DNA from 4 places in the Glutamicibacter sp. MOO4 genome. Region 2 is predicted to be linked to each of the others. Evidence: riboswitches for the same ligand, from Rfam matches in the RefSeq annotation. Region 2 holds a riboswitch; each other region holds the start of a gene.
What was found. Region 2 has a riboswitch for S-adenosylmethionine ahead of AC1Z3F_RS15340 (acyl-CoA dehydrogenase family protein). Riboswitches for the same ligand answer to the same signal wherever they lie in the genome.
Positions count from the first base shown of each region.

Region 1: linked by a shared signal. The riboswitch ahead of AC1Z3F_RS11180 (OsmC family protein) and the one ahead of AC1Z3F_RS15340 (acyl-CoA dehydrogenase family protein) in region 2 are both predicted to bind S-adenosylmethionine.
Region 3: linked by a shared signal. The riboswitch ahead of AC1Z3F_RS13675 (flavin reductase family protein) and the one ahead of AC1Z3F_RS15340 (acyl-CoA dehydrogenase family protein) in region 2 are both predicted to bind S-adenosylmethionine.
Region 4: linked by a shared signal. The riboswitch ahead of AC1Z3F_RS00480 (hypothetical protein) and the one ahead of AC1Z3F_RS15340 (acyl-CoA dehydrogenase family protein) in region 2 are both predicted to bind S-adenosylmethionine.

Region 1 covers NZ_CM167800.1:2,385,042-2,388,483, reverse strand. Annotated here, with positions in the region: gene AC1Z3F_RS11185 (L-idonate 5-dehydrogenase) at 1-818, shown strand, start outside; gene AC1Z3F_RS11180 (OsmC family protein) at 893-1,447, opposite strand; SAM riboswitch class IV at 1,481-1,601, opposite strand; gene AC1Z3F_RS11175 (DEAD/DEAH box helicase) at 1,740-3,442, shown strand, end outside.
Region 2 covers NZ_CM167800.1:3,276,801-3,280,242, forward strand. Annotated here, with positions in the region: gene AC1Z3F_RS15330 (aliphatic sulfonate ABC transporter substrate-binding protein) at 1-253, opposite strand, end outside; gene AC1Z3F_RS15335 (ABC transporter ATP-binding protein) at 335-1,144, opposite strand; SAM riboswitch class I at 1,150-1,252, opposite strand; SAM riboswitch class I at 1,520-1,611, shown strand; gene AC1Z3F_RS15340 (acyl-CoA dehydrogenase family protein) at 1,627-2,967, shown strand; gene AC1Z3F_RS15345 (LLM class flavin-dependent oxidoreductase) at 3,019-3,442, shown strand, end outside.
Region 3 covers NZ_CM167800.1:2,926,576-2,930,017, forward strand. Annotated here, with positions in the region: gene dnaB (replicative DNA helicase) at 1-643, opposite strand, end outside; gene AC1Z3F_RS13675 (flavin reductase family protein) at 1,294-1,794, opposite strand; SAM riboswitch class IV at 1,891-2,008, opposite strand; gene AC1Z3F_RS13680 (AMP-binding protein) at 2,351-3,442, shown strand, end outside.
Region 4 covers NZ_CM167800.1:98,094-101,535, forward strand. Annotated here, with positions in the region: gene AC1Z3F_RS00470 (LOG family protein) at 1-542, shown strand, start outside; gene AC1Z3F_RS00475 (VIT1/CCC1 transporter family protein) at 562-1,665, opposite strand; gene AC1Z3F_RS00480 (hypothetical protein) at 1,697-1,963, opposite strand; SAM riboswitch class IV at 1,977-2,090, opposite strand; gene AC1Z3F_RS00485 (DinB family protein) at 2,135-2,749, opposite strand; gene AC1Z3F_RS00490 (helix-turn-helix domain-containing protein) at 2,923-3,442, shown strand, end outside.

The sequences.
Region 1 (3,442 bases), 890 kb from region 2:
CGGCCGCCGATGGCACTGGGCCAGCCGCCGGCACCAAAGTCGCCGTGCATCCGGCAACTCCCGGCGAAACTGGAGAACCTTATCCAACCGAACGTCCCAACCTGTCTCCAGGCTGCACCTATTTAGGATCTGCAGCCCGCTATCCACACACCGAAGGTGCGTTCGCCCGCGAGGTCAACCTACCTGCTCGGATGTTGCGCGCTCTACCCGAGTCCCTTTCACTACGTGATGCCGCGTTGGCGGAACCAGCAGCAGTGGCCTGGCATGCAGTTTCACGTGCGGGAGATGTTGCTGGAAAGCGCGCACTGGTCATCGGTGCCGGCCCCATTGGAGCTTTGGCAGTCGCCGTGCTCAAGCGCGCCGGAGCCGCAGAAATCATTGCGGTGGACATGCATGACAAGCCACTTCAGATCGCAACAAAGCTCGGTGCGACCTCAACCCTGCGGGCGGATGATCAAGAGTCCATCGCCAAGGTTAATGCCGACGTGGTGATCGAGGCTAGTGGCAACTACCGTGGTCTGGCCTCGGCAGTACGCGGTGCTACGCGCGGTGGACGAGTAGTCATGGTTGGCCTGCTACCAACCGGTGAGCAGCCAGCACTGATCTCGCTTGTCATCACCCGTGAACTAGAACTCGTCGGTTCATTCCGTTTTAACGACGAAATTGACCACGTTCTTGCTGCCTTGGCCGACGGGTCGTTACGGATCTCGGATGCTGTCACCCACGAGTTCCCAGTGGGCCAAAGTCTTGAAGCCTTTGAAACGGCCAAGGATGCTTCCACCTCGGGCAAGGTCCTACTGGATTTCCTTAGCGAATAATCCATTACTGTAAAACGCACTGCGGTGGCCCTGAAATTCGGGTCACCGCAGTGCGTTTTTTGGTTCAGCTGAGACTAATTATTAGCTTCAACAACGTGCACCGAGGTAGTCACCGGCACCGGGTTGACGAACAAGTCCAATACTGGGCAGTGAGCATCCACAGCCTGGCGTAGTTCTTCATAACGCTCTGCGGATTCAGGACCCGCAATGTGCACCTGCAAGTCCACGGAGGAGAAGCCCGGACGAATTGTTTCATCAATGCCAAACAGGCCACGAACATCAAGCTGGCCATCAGCGGTGATCTGCACATCATCTACTTGGATGCCCAAGTTTTCCGCGTACAGACGGTAAACAACTACTTGGCAGGAAACCAACGCTGCCAAGGCATATTCCACCGGGCTGGCCGCGATGTCGCTGCCTCCCAGTGCAGCTGGTTCATCAACGGTAAAGCTGTGCTTGCCGGCCCTGATGTTACTGGCTACAGAGTCGAATCCTTCGCCACGAACACTAAAGGTGAGTTGTGCGCTCTGTGGGGCTGCCGAAATGCGTTCACCCCATCCAGTGCCAGCTTCTTGTAAGCGCGCAGAGCGATCTTCGGCCACGGAAAGTTTCTTGGTTGCGGTAGGCATAAGAGGTGTTCTCCCTTTTCTGACGCAAGGGTGCGCCATCGTTTACGCTTCTTGACTCTCAGGATGCGTCGAATCTTCACCTGGGGCACCCGGCACAATGGCTAGAGGGTTGCCGTCCACTCAGCCAGGGCCGTAGTGAGTGGAACTCGTGATTCAGTGATTCATTTTTATCCTTGAGTACCGCTGCGAGTAAAGCATTCGCTTAACTTTTCGTCATTACGAAGCTGTCGGTAACCGTCGATAGGATGGAGGGTAGCAACCGGCTCTATTGCGTACACAACGATTGGCGGATATGGAATACCAGCTGACTATCAAAAACTTGGACTTGGTACTGGACCAGGACACGTTGGAGATTGGTGCGTTCTACTATCAGTCGGGAAAGGTCTCGCACGTTGAACGCCACGTTGAAGCCGGTCTTACTCAAGTGCGCGGACAGGTGCTCGGCGCGCAGGTGAACGCAACCTTCCGATTTGAAGCGCAAGGGATTTCATTTGAAGGTGGTTGCAGCAAACACCCCACCAGTACTCGCTGCGAAGAAGTCGCCGCGTTATTGATTGAAACCATTAACGAAGATGATGAGCCTCTGTACGTTACCGACGGTGCGGTGCGGCCGCATGACTGGCAACGTCAAGCGGTGCCGCAGTGGGAACGTAGTCTTAACCGCCTATTGCCCGTCATCGATGATGAACCGGACGTCGCCCAAGAGCCGCTGGGCCTCATTCTAAAAATCGTTAGCGAACCACGCTACGGTAGCGATGATGCCCTGACCCTTCAGGCTCGCCCGGCGCGACAAGGTACCAAGAGCCCATGGATTCAGACCGGAGTAAGCTGGAAGTCTGTGGCCTTTGACAAGCGGTTCTCCAAAGAACAGCGCCGCGCCATAAGTGAACTGGACCAGCTGCGAGAGCAGGCTGAAAAGCAAAAATACGGTTATGTCTGGGACGTCAAAGACTGGATCTCGCTAATGGATCTGCCGGGCAAAGATTTGCTCGAAGCTTTCGTTGCGCTGCAAGCAGCCGGAGTGCAGATCATCAACGGAAGTAGCAACGCCAAGCCCGCTGTGACCTTCAGCCCTGAGCCGGCGAATGCTTTTGTAGATCTGCGCCGTGGTGAAGACGGGTTGACCATGGAGGGGTTCATTTCCGCACCTGATCCACAAGACTCACATGTACTGCCCGTCGGAAATCCACCGACATTTTTGGTGTACTCGGCTAAGCCGTTGGCCAAGGCTAAAGACTGGGGACTGGCAGAATTTGCTGAGCCTGTTTCAGCAGAACTTGCCTCTTTTATTGCTTCTGGAGTTCAGTTCGTTCCAGCAGCAGACGTTCCGCGTTTTGAGGAAAAACATCTGGAACGCATGCGCCACTTGGCCCCGCTGAAAAGCGTCGACGTGAGCTATAAAATTCCTGCCCCCGCTCGTCCTGTCCTGCGGCTGGCTGTATCTAGCAGCCCAGAAGTTGTCGCACTGTGTTACTCGTGGAAGTACCCGTCCAAAGCACCACGGCAACGTGGCATCGAGAAGGAAATCCTTGCCTCGATCAAGGACAAGCTTGGAGACGACGCTGCCTTGGGACCGGTGAACTCCTCGGGCATTTTTGAAGATCAAGACCTGAGCATCTCTCAGTCCATCGACTTCTTGGTTTATACCCTTCCGCTGCTCGAAGAGCACCCGGACGTATTGATCGAAGCGCAAAACCGACTGCCCAAGTACCAAATAAATGATGCACCAGCCACCGTTGCCGTTGAAGCCGGAGAAAGCACCGGAGACTGGTTCGACCTTTCCATTGAAGTCACCATTGATGAGGTCAAGGTACCTTTCCCTCAACTACTCGCAGCGCTGACTCGGCATGAGGACTACCTTGTCTTAGATGATCTGACCGTCATTCCCATCGCCGGTGCTGACTTTGCTCAGCTACGTCAGTTGGTCAATGAAGCTGGGGAACTGGGCACAGTTGAAGGCGATACGATTCGCATCCACAAGCTGAGCATCGACTG
Region 2 (3,442 bases):
CATTGGCCTTGTTAGAGCCAGCGGACTGAACCCATTCCACCTTGACGCCTTGATCCTTAGCGGCGTCGTCGAGCCAACCTTTTTCTTTGATGACCAGGCTCAGCGGGTTGTAGGTGGCGAAGTCAATGGACAGGGTCTTATCTGATCCTGAGGCCGTAGCGTTTTCTCCGGCGCAACCGGTCAGGGCAGTAGCCCCGATCAACAGTGCTGCGGTGGCAAGTGCGGTACGTCGAGTGAAGCGGTGCGAAAGCATAATAATCCTCTAAATTGTGCGTGCGGGTAAGCGACAGCTATGTCGCTGATGGAGTAGATCAGGGGGAATCGGTGTTAAACGTCAATGGTTAGTCGGGTCCACACCAAGAAGTCGAAGCAATCCTGCGCGGTGAGCGATGAACTGATCTTCGTTGTGTTTGCGAGGATGAGAAGCGCTCATTGAGAGTTCTTTAATGACGGTGGCCGCGGTATCTTGACCCTCACGTCCCAGGACGATGACTCGGTCAGCCAAGGTCAACGCCTCGTCCACGTCGTGGGTGACCATAAGAATTGTGGTGGGGAAGGAAGCATGGATGGAGAGCAATAGATCTTGCATTTTCAGCCGCGTCAAAGCGTCCAGTGCGCCGAAGGGTTCATCAAGTAGCAGCACTCCAGGGCGCCGTGCCAAGGCACGAGCCAGCGAGACGCGCTGAGCCATACCACCTGAAATTTCGCGCGGGCGAAGATCTGTCGCGTGGCTGAGCCCGGTCAGCTCGATTAATTCATCAATCAGTTCAGCACCGTCGGCCTTGCTGGTACCTGGCGCGAGGCCCAAAGCGATATTTTCTCGGACCGATCGCCACGGTAGTAGTCGTGGTTCCTGAAATGCGACCGCACATAGTTCGTTGATGCCATCTACGTTGCGTTTTCCGGTACGGATGGATCCGGTGGATGGTTGGTCCAACCCGGAGACCGCGCGAAGCAGTGTGGACTTGCCGCAGCCGCTAGCACCAAGGATCGCAACAACTTGGCCCGCGGGGATCTGCAAGTTGATATCGCTGAGGACCGCGCGGCTTTCACTTTTGGTGGTGAAGGTGCGCGAAACATTGCTGAATTCCACGTCTAAAGCGGTCGAGGTGTGCGCTTGAGGCAGTGCAAGGCTAAGAGCCATGATCATCTCCATCGGTCCTGGCGGTAGCACCGGCCTATGGAGTGTGTCATCCATAGGTGGTTGCTGCGGCGTCACTGAGCCAGATCTCTCGGCCGCTCGGGATGGTTACGTGTCCATTACAGGCTTTCGAACGATTTGAAAGCAAATCTTGCGTAACATGAAAAATCTTCGATAACTACGTCACATGCGCGGGTTATTTCGTTATTTATTTCATTAGAAGGCTGTTTAATCGATAGTTGGGGATTCTTGCCAAGTCATCTTCGATATGACGCGTCATTGACTGTGCAACGCAACTGTCAAGCCACCTGGTCTGAACAATGAAATGTGACTTCGTGGCTTGGAATGATTGCTTTGTTACGGCTACAAATGAATGACAACCCATCCAGAGCGGCTGAGAGATCTGGCTCGACGACGCCGCAGCAACCACCCGAATCGCGGGACGGTGCTACCGCCAGGACCGATGGAAAGAATTGAGGACTTCAATGTCATTTGGCGAGTCGCCGAACTCTTCCGGTTTGGACTTCAACCAGCTCAGCGATCCTTCGCAGGCTAGCGCCATGGGACTAGATGACTTCGAAGAGCAACTGCCTACCCGGCAACTACTCAAAGTCACACCCGGTCCGGGCGCGGATGAACAGTATGACCGTTTGGCTGAAATTTTCCGTCCGGTATTCGCGCAGATCGCGTCTACCGCAAGGGACCGCGATCGCAACCGCGTGCTTCCCTTTGAACAGGTGGGCCTGCTGAACCGCGACCGCTTTGGTGCGCTGCGCATTCCAGTTTCTGAGGGCGGCTACGGCGCACGTCTGGTTGACGTGTTCCGCCTGCTGATTGAACTTTCCGAGGCTGATTCCCATGTTGGCCAGCTCTGGCGAGCACACATCGCCTTTGTGGAGAGCATTCTGATTCTTGAAGATCAAGAGCTGCGCAACAAGTGGGTTACCCGTATTGCTGCCGGTCAGATTGTCGGCAATGCGTACACCGAACGTGGCGGCAACGCACTAGGTACGCTGAACACCAAGGTCACCGAGTCTGAGGGCCGCTGGCTAGTTGACGGTGAAAAGTATTACTGCACCGGCACCATCTTTGCCGACTGGACCGCAGTGGCAGTGGCCCATCCAGAAAAGGCTGGCCGGCAGATTGCCGTCGTTTCCACCCAACGCAGTGGCGTAAAAATCCTTGACGATTGGGATGGGTTTGGTCAGGGGCTGACCGGTACCGGCACCACCGAGTTCCATCAGGTGCCCGTGGACTGTTTTATCCCACAGGCAACTAACGACTCCGAAGCTGCGATCTACCAGCTGGTCCTCACCGCAGTGCAAGCAGGTATTGCCCGCGCCGCGCTGAACGATCTGCGCCAGTCGGTCCAGAACCGTACCCGCATCTTCACCACCGGCACCGGCGTTCCGGCCTACCGCGAACCACAGGTACTTCAGCTGGTCGGCGAAGTCTCAGCAGAGTCCTTCGCCGTCGACTCGGTAGTGATTGGCGCAGTACTAGAAGTTGAAGCAGCACTGGTAGACCCAGGACTGAACGACGAGGAACGCTACGCGGTCTGTGAACTATCGGCTAACCGCGCCCAGACCATCGTGCAACCGTTGGTGCTCGGAGCAACCAGCAAACTCTTTGACGGTTTAGGGGCCTCATCAACCAGCATTGTGTGCAACCTAGATCGGCACTGGCGTAACGCACGAACCATCGCCACCCACAACCCGGCCATGTACAAGGCGCGCATCGTGGGGGACTACGAAATCAATGCGGTTCAGCCTCAACGTCTCTTGGTCACCGGCGAAGACAGCAACAACCAAAACTACGGCGCCTAAGCGCCTAATTTCTAATTTCACCAATACAGATTCACGGCAAGGAGAACACCTATGAGCACGAAGCGCGAAATTCTCTTCAACGCATTCGACATGAACTGCGTGGTGCACCAGTCGCCAGGTCTGTGGCGTCACCCAGATGACAAAGCCTCAACGTACAACACCATCGGCTACTGGACCCACCTAGCGAAGGTGCTAGAAAAGGGTAAGTTCGACGGCCTGTTTATTGCCGACGTACTAGGTACCTACGATGTCTTTAACGGCACCAACGAATCCCCACTGCGCTCGGGCGCACAGGCACCGGTTAATGACCCGATGATGCTGGTCTCGGCCATGGCTGCAGTAACTGAAAACTTGGGCTTCGGCGTCACCGCCGGAACCGCCTATGAGCACCCATATGCTTTTGCCCGTCGTCTGGCTACCTTGGATCACCTCACCGATGGTCGTGTGGGTTGGAACGTGGTCACCGGTTACTTGC
Region 3 (3,442 bases), 350 kb from region 2:
TGATCATCTGACCACCCTTGAGACCCTGGGTCAGCTCATCAAATTCGTAGAAACCGGTAGGTACGCCGGTGATGCCGTCGCCCGCGTTGGCTGCGTTTTCGATTTCGTCAACGGTGCCTTCGATGATGTCCGAAAGCCGTACGTAGTCTTCACTGCTGCGGTTTTCGGCAACCTTGTAGACCTCGGCCTGAGCTTCGTTGACGATGGCATCAACTTCACCGTCTGGCGAGTAACCCATCTGAACAATGCGGGTACCTGCGTCCACCAAACGACGAAGTACCGCGCGCTCTCGTACGATTTCTGCGTAGTATCCAGCATTCGCAGCCGTTGGGACTTGCTGGATGAGGTTGTGCAGATATGCGGCGCCACCAATACGTGAGATCTCTCCACGTTTGGTCAGTAAGTCAGCAACGGTCACCGCATCGGCTGGTTCTCCTCGACCATAAAGATCGATGATTGCTTCGTAAATGGATTCGTGAGCGGGACGATAGAAATCGGTGCCACGCAGCGCTTCAACTACGTCTGCAATGGCGTCCTTGGAGAGCATCATGCCACCGAGCACGGACATTTCCGCCTCGATGTCCTGTGGCGGCTTGCGCCCCGCGTCGGATTCCCGTGCCTCGTAAACCGGCTCAGCACTCATTACAGCCACTTCCATCCCTATTGAACCGCTGGGAAAAACTTCCTTGCCAGATGGCAACGCTCCATCATGTCAGTCGATACCGACAACTGAAAAGCGTCTGTGGATATTTCTGTCCCAAAGTCAACACTAAGACCGTTATTTGCTCACGTAAACCTCGTTATCCACAGCGCCTGTGCATAACATGGCCTGACTTGTGGACTGCCCTGTTCACTAACTGGGGAGAACCCTGTGGATTAATAACTATTACCATTCGGTAATATGTTTTGACTTGGGTGTTTGCGTTTACACAGCTGTGGACAGAAAGATATTTTGTTGAAGGTTGCGGCACCCTTCGCAGAGTTATCAACAGCCAAAAGCACCCGGAATTCGGGGTTATTAGCGATATGCACAGAGTTCTACACACATCACCCACAGGCGTGTGGATAACCCTGTGGATAGTGAGATTCTCCTAAAACCCTTAGTCACCGTAGGTTAAGCGGTTAACTTGACCCTCAAAAACGACGTCGTCCACATTTCTTTGCCCCCAAGACATCTTTTGTCCCCGTGGATAACTCACCACATCATCAAAATGCTGCCGTCACGCAAAAACGCTCCGGGTGGAACACCATGTGTTCCTTCCGGAGCGTTTGAGCAACTAGCTAGCTGAAGTATTAGACGAGTTCAGGAACTGGGATTGAATGAAATCGTGAATCATGGAAGATCTGTGGCGAATGTTCGGAGGCGTGGTGCCCATGCACCTCCAAGAAGACGACCCAGTGATCACCAGCTTCAACTTCGTTGTAGATGGAAGTCTCCAGCCACAATGTGGATTCTTCGATAAACAGCGCACCCTGATCAGTGACGGCAGTGTCTACACCGCGGAAGCGGTCGCCGGTCTTTGAGGCGAGCTGCGCACATACTCCCCCATTGCGGTCGCTAAGCACTGAGACGCCAATATGGCCAGCTTCGCGTAATTTGGGCCAGGTGTTAGAAGTTTTCTGTACTGCAAACATCACCAGCGCAGGTTCCAACGAAACACCAACGGTGAACGACGAAGCGATAATTCCGGTTTTTACACCGTCAATCTCGGCGCAAAGAGCTGCGATGCCTGAGGGGTGCTGAGCGAAAACCTTGCGGAGCGTCAGCGGGTCAAGTTCACGATTCAATGACATGGCTCGATTCCTTCTGGTCTTGCCCACGGCGCTGAAGAGACCCGAGCAAACGGTTCGGCGTCCCCGAATCCACTACTCACTGATCATTCACGCAGTGCGCGGTACTTGTTTCAACACCATTTAGCGCGAAACCGAATCCTCACCTGGAGCACCCCACTACCGTAGAGAGGGTTGCCGATCAGCAAGCCAGGGCTTATAGCTGATGCTCTTGATTCTGTTTAAAACGATATGGGTCATGACGAAGTATCGTCAAACAAATCACTTCGTAAATCGCAATATTCAATGATTCATTCGACGCATAGGCCTATATCGAGGTGTCTGGCAGTCAATTATTCAGAAGATGTGTGATCTATAACGCAATCCGCTTATCGGTGACATCCTGCCCAGCTCGGTCACCAAGGCCGCTTCAACGCTTTTCTGGGGCCGCCCACCGTAATGAAACCGGGTTTCTTTCTCTGGTGTTCAGGTTCATGCCACGATAAAAGATGCAGTGTTATGGGTCACACCATTCATTGCCTGCCGCCGTTGCCAGAGATGATGATTGAAGGATACCTCCATGGTAGAAATTCAGGCCAACCATTCAGAACTAACTCCGTTGCGTTTCCTTGAACGCTCGGCTGAGGCCTACCCCAGCAAAACCGCCATCATTCATGGGACTCGTAGTTATACCTACAAAGAATTTGAAACTCGGGTGCACCGTTTTGCTCAAGTACTAGCCGAGCGCATCGAACCCGGTGACCGAGTAGCGGTCTTGGCACCAAACACTCCTGAGATGCTGATGGCTCACTACGCCGTGCCACTAGCCGGAGGTGTACTCATCGCTTTGAACACGCGACTCTCGGCCCACGAGCTGCAGTACATCATCGATCATTCGGGAGCGAAGCTCCTCCTGGCCGATACCGAATTACTGGAGAACACCAAAACCCTGCGACGCGAAAACCCCAGCCTGCAGGCACTGATTGAGATCACCGACGATCAGTTCACCTCCCCACGCCCGAACGTGGAAGTTGATGGCACGTTGGAGCAATTGCTGACTACCGCCAGCGATGAGAAACTGCCCTATGCGATCGCGGACGAGCGCTCTGCCATCGCCTTGAACTACACCTCGGGGACCACGGGAAAGCCCAAGGGTGTGCTCTACTCGCACCGCGGCAGCTACCTGAACTCTCTGGGTGAAGCGCATCATCAAGGCCTTAGCTCAGCGACCCGATACCTCTGGACGCTACCGATGTTTCACTGTAACGGCTGGTGTACACCCTGGGCAGTGACTGCAGTTGGCGGCACCCATCTATGCCTGCGTGGAGTGCGTGAAGATGCAGTGTGGGATGCCATCGAAAACCTGGGAACTACCCACCTGTGCGGCGCGCCGACTGTTTGCTCGATCATCGCCGACTCGACTCGGGCGCACCAACTTCAGGCTCCGCTGCGCATCACCACCGCTGGAGCTCCACCGTCCCCGGCCATCATTTCCAAGTTGCAGAAACTGGGCATCGAAGTCGTTCACGTCTATGGGCTGACCGAAGTGTATGGCCCCTACACAGTCTGCGAATACCAAGAAGAATGGGATCAGCTGGAACCGACCGACTGCGCGGCCAAGCTAGCCCGCCAAGGCGTCGGGATGATCACCGCGGAGTCGGCACGCATTGTG
Region 4 (3,442 bases), 330 kb from region 2:
CCAACCTCGGTGCTTGGTTGGCTGATTATGATCCACAAGATGTCGACGCTGCGTTGCAGATGCTCGCCACGGCTCCAGATGCGATTCACCAGCGCACACAGTGGGCTCGCACTGCGCTCGCCGTTCGTGATCGATTCCCGAGCACCCACCAGTCATTAGGTGTGCCGACGTGGTTCTATGGCCATGAGCCACCGAATTTGTTTGCAACAAAGATCGCAAAATTTTTCACCAACTCTATTCGCGAAGCGATTTTGTTGGAGCAGGCTAACGGGGGACTAATTGTTCTGCCGGGTGCTGCAGGTACGGTGCAGGAAATCTTCCAAGACGCCTGCGAAAACTACTACGCCACCGGCGCGCGTGTGGTGCCCATGGTCTTGCTAGGGCGCGAGTACTGGACTGAAACTATGCCAGCTTGGCCTTTGCTCAAGGCGTTGGCCGCAGACCGGGTCATGGAAGAGAAAATTGCGCTGGTAGATACTGCCGAAGAAGCGATGGAATTTATTGGTTCTATGAGCACGCTACGCCGGCGTACCCGCTGGTGAGACAAATAATTCCTTGGCTCTAGCCCAGCTGTACGTCGAAGATGAGTCCCAAGCAGTAGGTCACTGCCGCAGCTCCCCAGCCGATGGCTAGTTGGCGCAGCCCACGCTTCATCGGGGACGCTCCGGAGAGTAGACCTACGATAGCGCCGGTGAGCATCAAAGCAATTCCGACTAGGGCCACCGAGAGGATCACGGCAGGCAGGCCGCTCATGCCGAAGATATACGGCAGGATCGGGATGACCGCACCGGAAGCGAAGAGCAGGAACGAGGTGCCGGCGGCGCCGGTGGCCGAGCCGAGCTCCTCATGTTCATTCTCCAGCTCTTCGGAACGCTCTTCCGGGTTCAGCGAGAAGGCTGGGTTGCAATCACAGGTGAAGAGGCCCATGCGTTCGGCAGCGCGATGCTCAGCATCTTCATCGTTCATTCCGCGAGCCTTGTAAATCAGTACCAACTCGTTGGCATCCAGATTCAGATCGGGGGCCGCGGTGAGCGTGACCTGGGTAGGCCGGGATGCGGTGAGTAACTCTCGTTGAGAACGCACGGAAACAAATTCGCCAGCGGCCATCGATAATGCTCCGGCCAGCAGCCCGGCAATGCCGGAGAACAAGACAAAAGTGGAAGAAACGCCGGTGGCGCCAATACCCATGATGAGCGCCAAGTTGGAGACTAGACCGTCATTGGCGCCAAATACGGCGGCGCGGAAGTTGCCCGAAAGCTGAGCGCGACCGGCGGTGGCCAAAGCACGCACTACCTCTTCGTGGACCTCTTCGTCGGCGGCCATTTGCGCGGTCGCGTCCTGATCATCGCGGTAGGGGGAGCTGCTCTCAGAGCGCTGTGCCATAGCCAAAACGAACACCGAACCGAAGCTAAGCGCCAAAAAACGCAAGATGGTGCGCCTCAAGGAGGGGCGGACCGTCTTGGCGTGGACACCTAGTTTTTGTCGCCAGTGTTCCTCATGGCGTGCTTCGGCCGCGGCCAGACCTAGAAGGATTTGCTTCTCTTGCCCAGTTTTCTTTTGGGCTAGGGTCCGATAGATGGCACCTTCAGCGACCTCGTCGGCCAGATACTTGCGCCAACGTTGGATTTGGGCGCGGGTAGGTTCGGTTGCTGACTGGTTCGGCATCTCGAATTCAGCTCTCTTGGCAGATAACGGATCAGCTACCCAGTTTAGACAGCGGTCTCAGACTTGGGAATTTGGCAAGACTAAAAGCGATGCTCTGCCCCTCGGGCTGACCGGAGCTAGCAATGGAAAGTACTAGCTGCGAGGTCGCCGGTTCAAAGATCGGGCGGCGCGCGGATCGGACGATGAGCAATTCTAAGCGAGCTGGATCGCACACGTATCGAATGTGCCATTGGCCCTGGACCTTGAACTGAACTTGTCCGGTTTGGCGGTCGATGATGGGCAGGACGGAATATGCCATGGGATGCGCTCTCACTGAGTTCTTGCCCGGCCACAAAATTGTGAACGGACCGCTTCGTCATCCGAACCACCCATGAATCTGGGGTTGGTGCACGGCAAGTCGGAGCTTTACGCCGTGTCTCGTGAAGCAACACTTGCGATGCTACTCCCGTGCAAGTAAGCCAGTGAAGTCCTAGCCTGAAATATTTCCTTCATCCGCGCTGGACCCAGCGTCTAGCGTCTGGGACAGCTGGTTGATCTTCGTGTACTGCTGTTCCCACTGGGTTGTGGAATACGGGGGAAGGTTGGGAGCTTCGGGGCGAAGACCGGTGAAGCCATCAAGCTGTTCGCGCACGATATCAAGGTGCCCGGCGTGCCGGGAGGTTTCAGCGATCATATGAATCATGAGCTGTTCCAAGGTGGTGTGCCGGCGGCGAATCCACCATGGCACTTCGGCCGGTGCATCCAATGGCAGGGACGCGATGCTCTGTTCGCAGAATGCGACCGCCTGTTGATAAAAATCAATGATGTCGCCGGCGGTGAAGTGTGCTGGCGGTAAAAAGTCGGCTTGCGGATCGTCGGAGTCCATGAGTTCTTGCACATAAGGGTTGTTGATCTCTCGGCCCAGGCACTGGCCGAAGTATCCGTATTCGGTGATGGCCAAGTGATGCACTACGCCAAGAACATGCGTGCCGGTGGGCGTCAGTGGCTTGCGGGCCAAGTGATCGCTCAGTCCCTGAGCTTTATAGATCACCGCGTTGCGGGCGTCGTTGAGGTATTCACGCAAAAGCTCTTTGCTGTTCTTCATATGCCGAGTGTAATCAGCCGGCTGCTCAGCGAACAGCAGTTGTTGTGGTGTGCGACATATTTGACGCACCCCAGCTAGGGTCTGTTTACTATTGGTAAACCTGCCTGCTGACTTAGGCAAATGGCAGGAAGACGCCTAGTGCGTCGGAACAACAGAGGCGATGGAGCAAAAATATGAAGACCCTGCCCGTGGAATCAACCGGTGCTGCAATCAATATTGGTTCACGGCTACGCGGGGTGCGCCAAAGGCAGCGGATGACCATCGACCAGGTTGCTGAACTGTCCGGATTGACCAAGGGCTTTCTCTCGCGTGTTGAGCGAGATCTGACCAGCCCTTCGGTTTCAACGCTGCTGAAACTATGCGAAGTGCTCGGCATTGAAGTGGGAACGCTATTTGAAGTGCCTGAAACGATGTTGGTGCGATTGGCCGAAGCGCCACGGGTGTCCCTAGGCGGAGAAGGAATCACTGAGCAATTGGTGACACCGCGTAGCGAAAGGCGGGTTCAGATGATTCGCGCTGAAATCGCGCCCAAGGGTGTTGGTGAAGCCGAACTGTATTCGGTGGACTGTGAACTGGAAGTTTTGCATGTGATCTCGGGGAGGTTCACTTTAGTGTTGCCGGATCAACGCGTTGAACTCCAAGCCGGAGACACTATGACCTTCCCAGGGCGCGAGCCGCATAGCTGGGAAAATG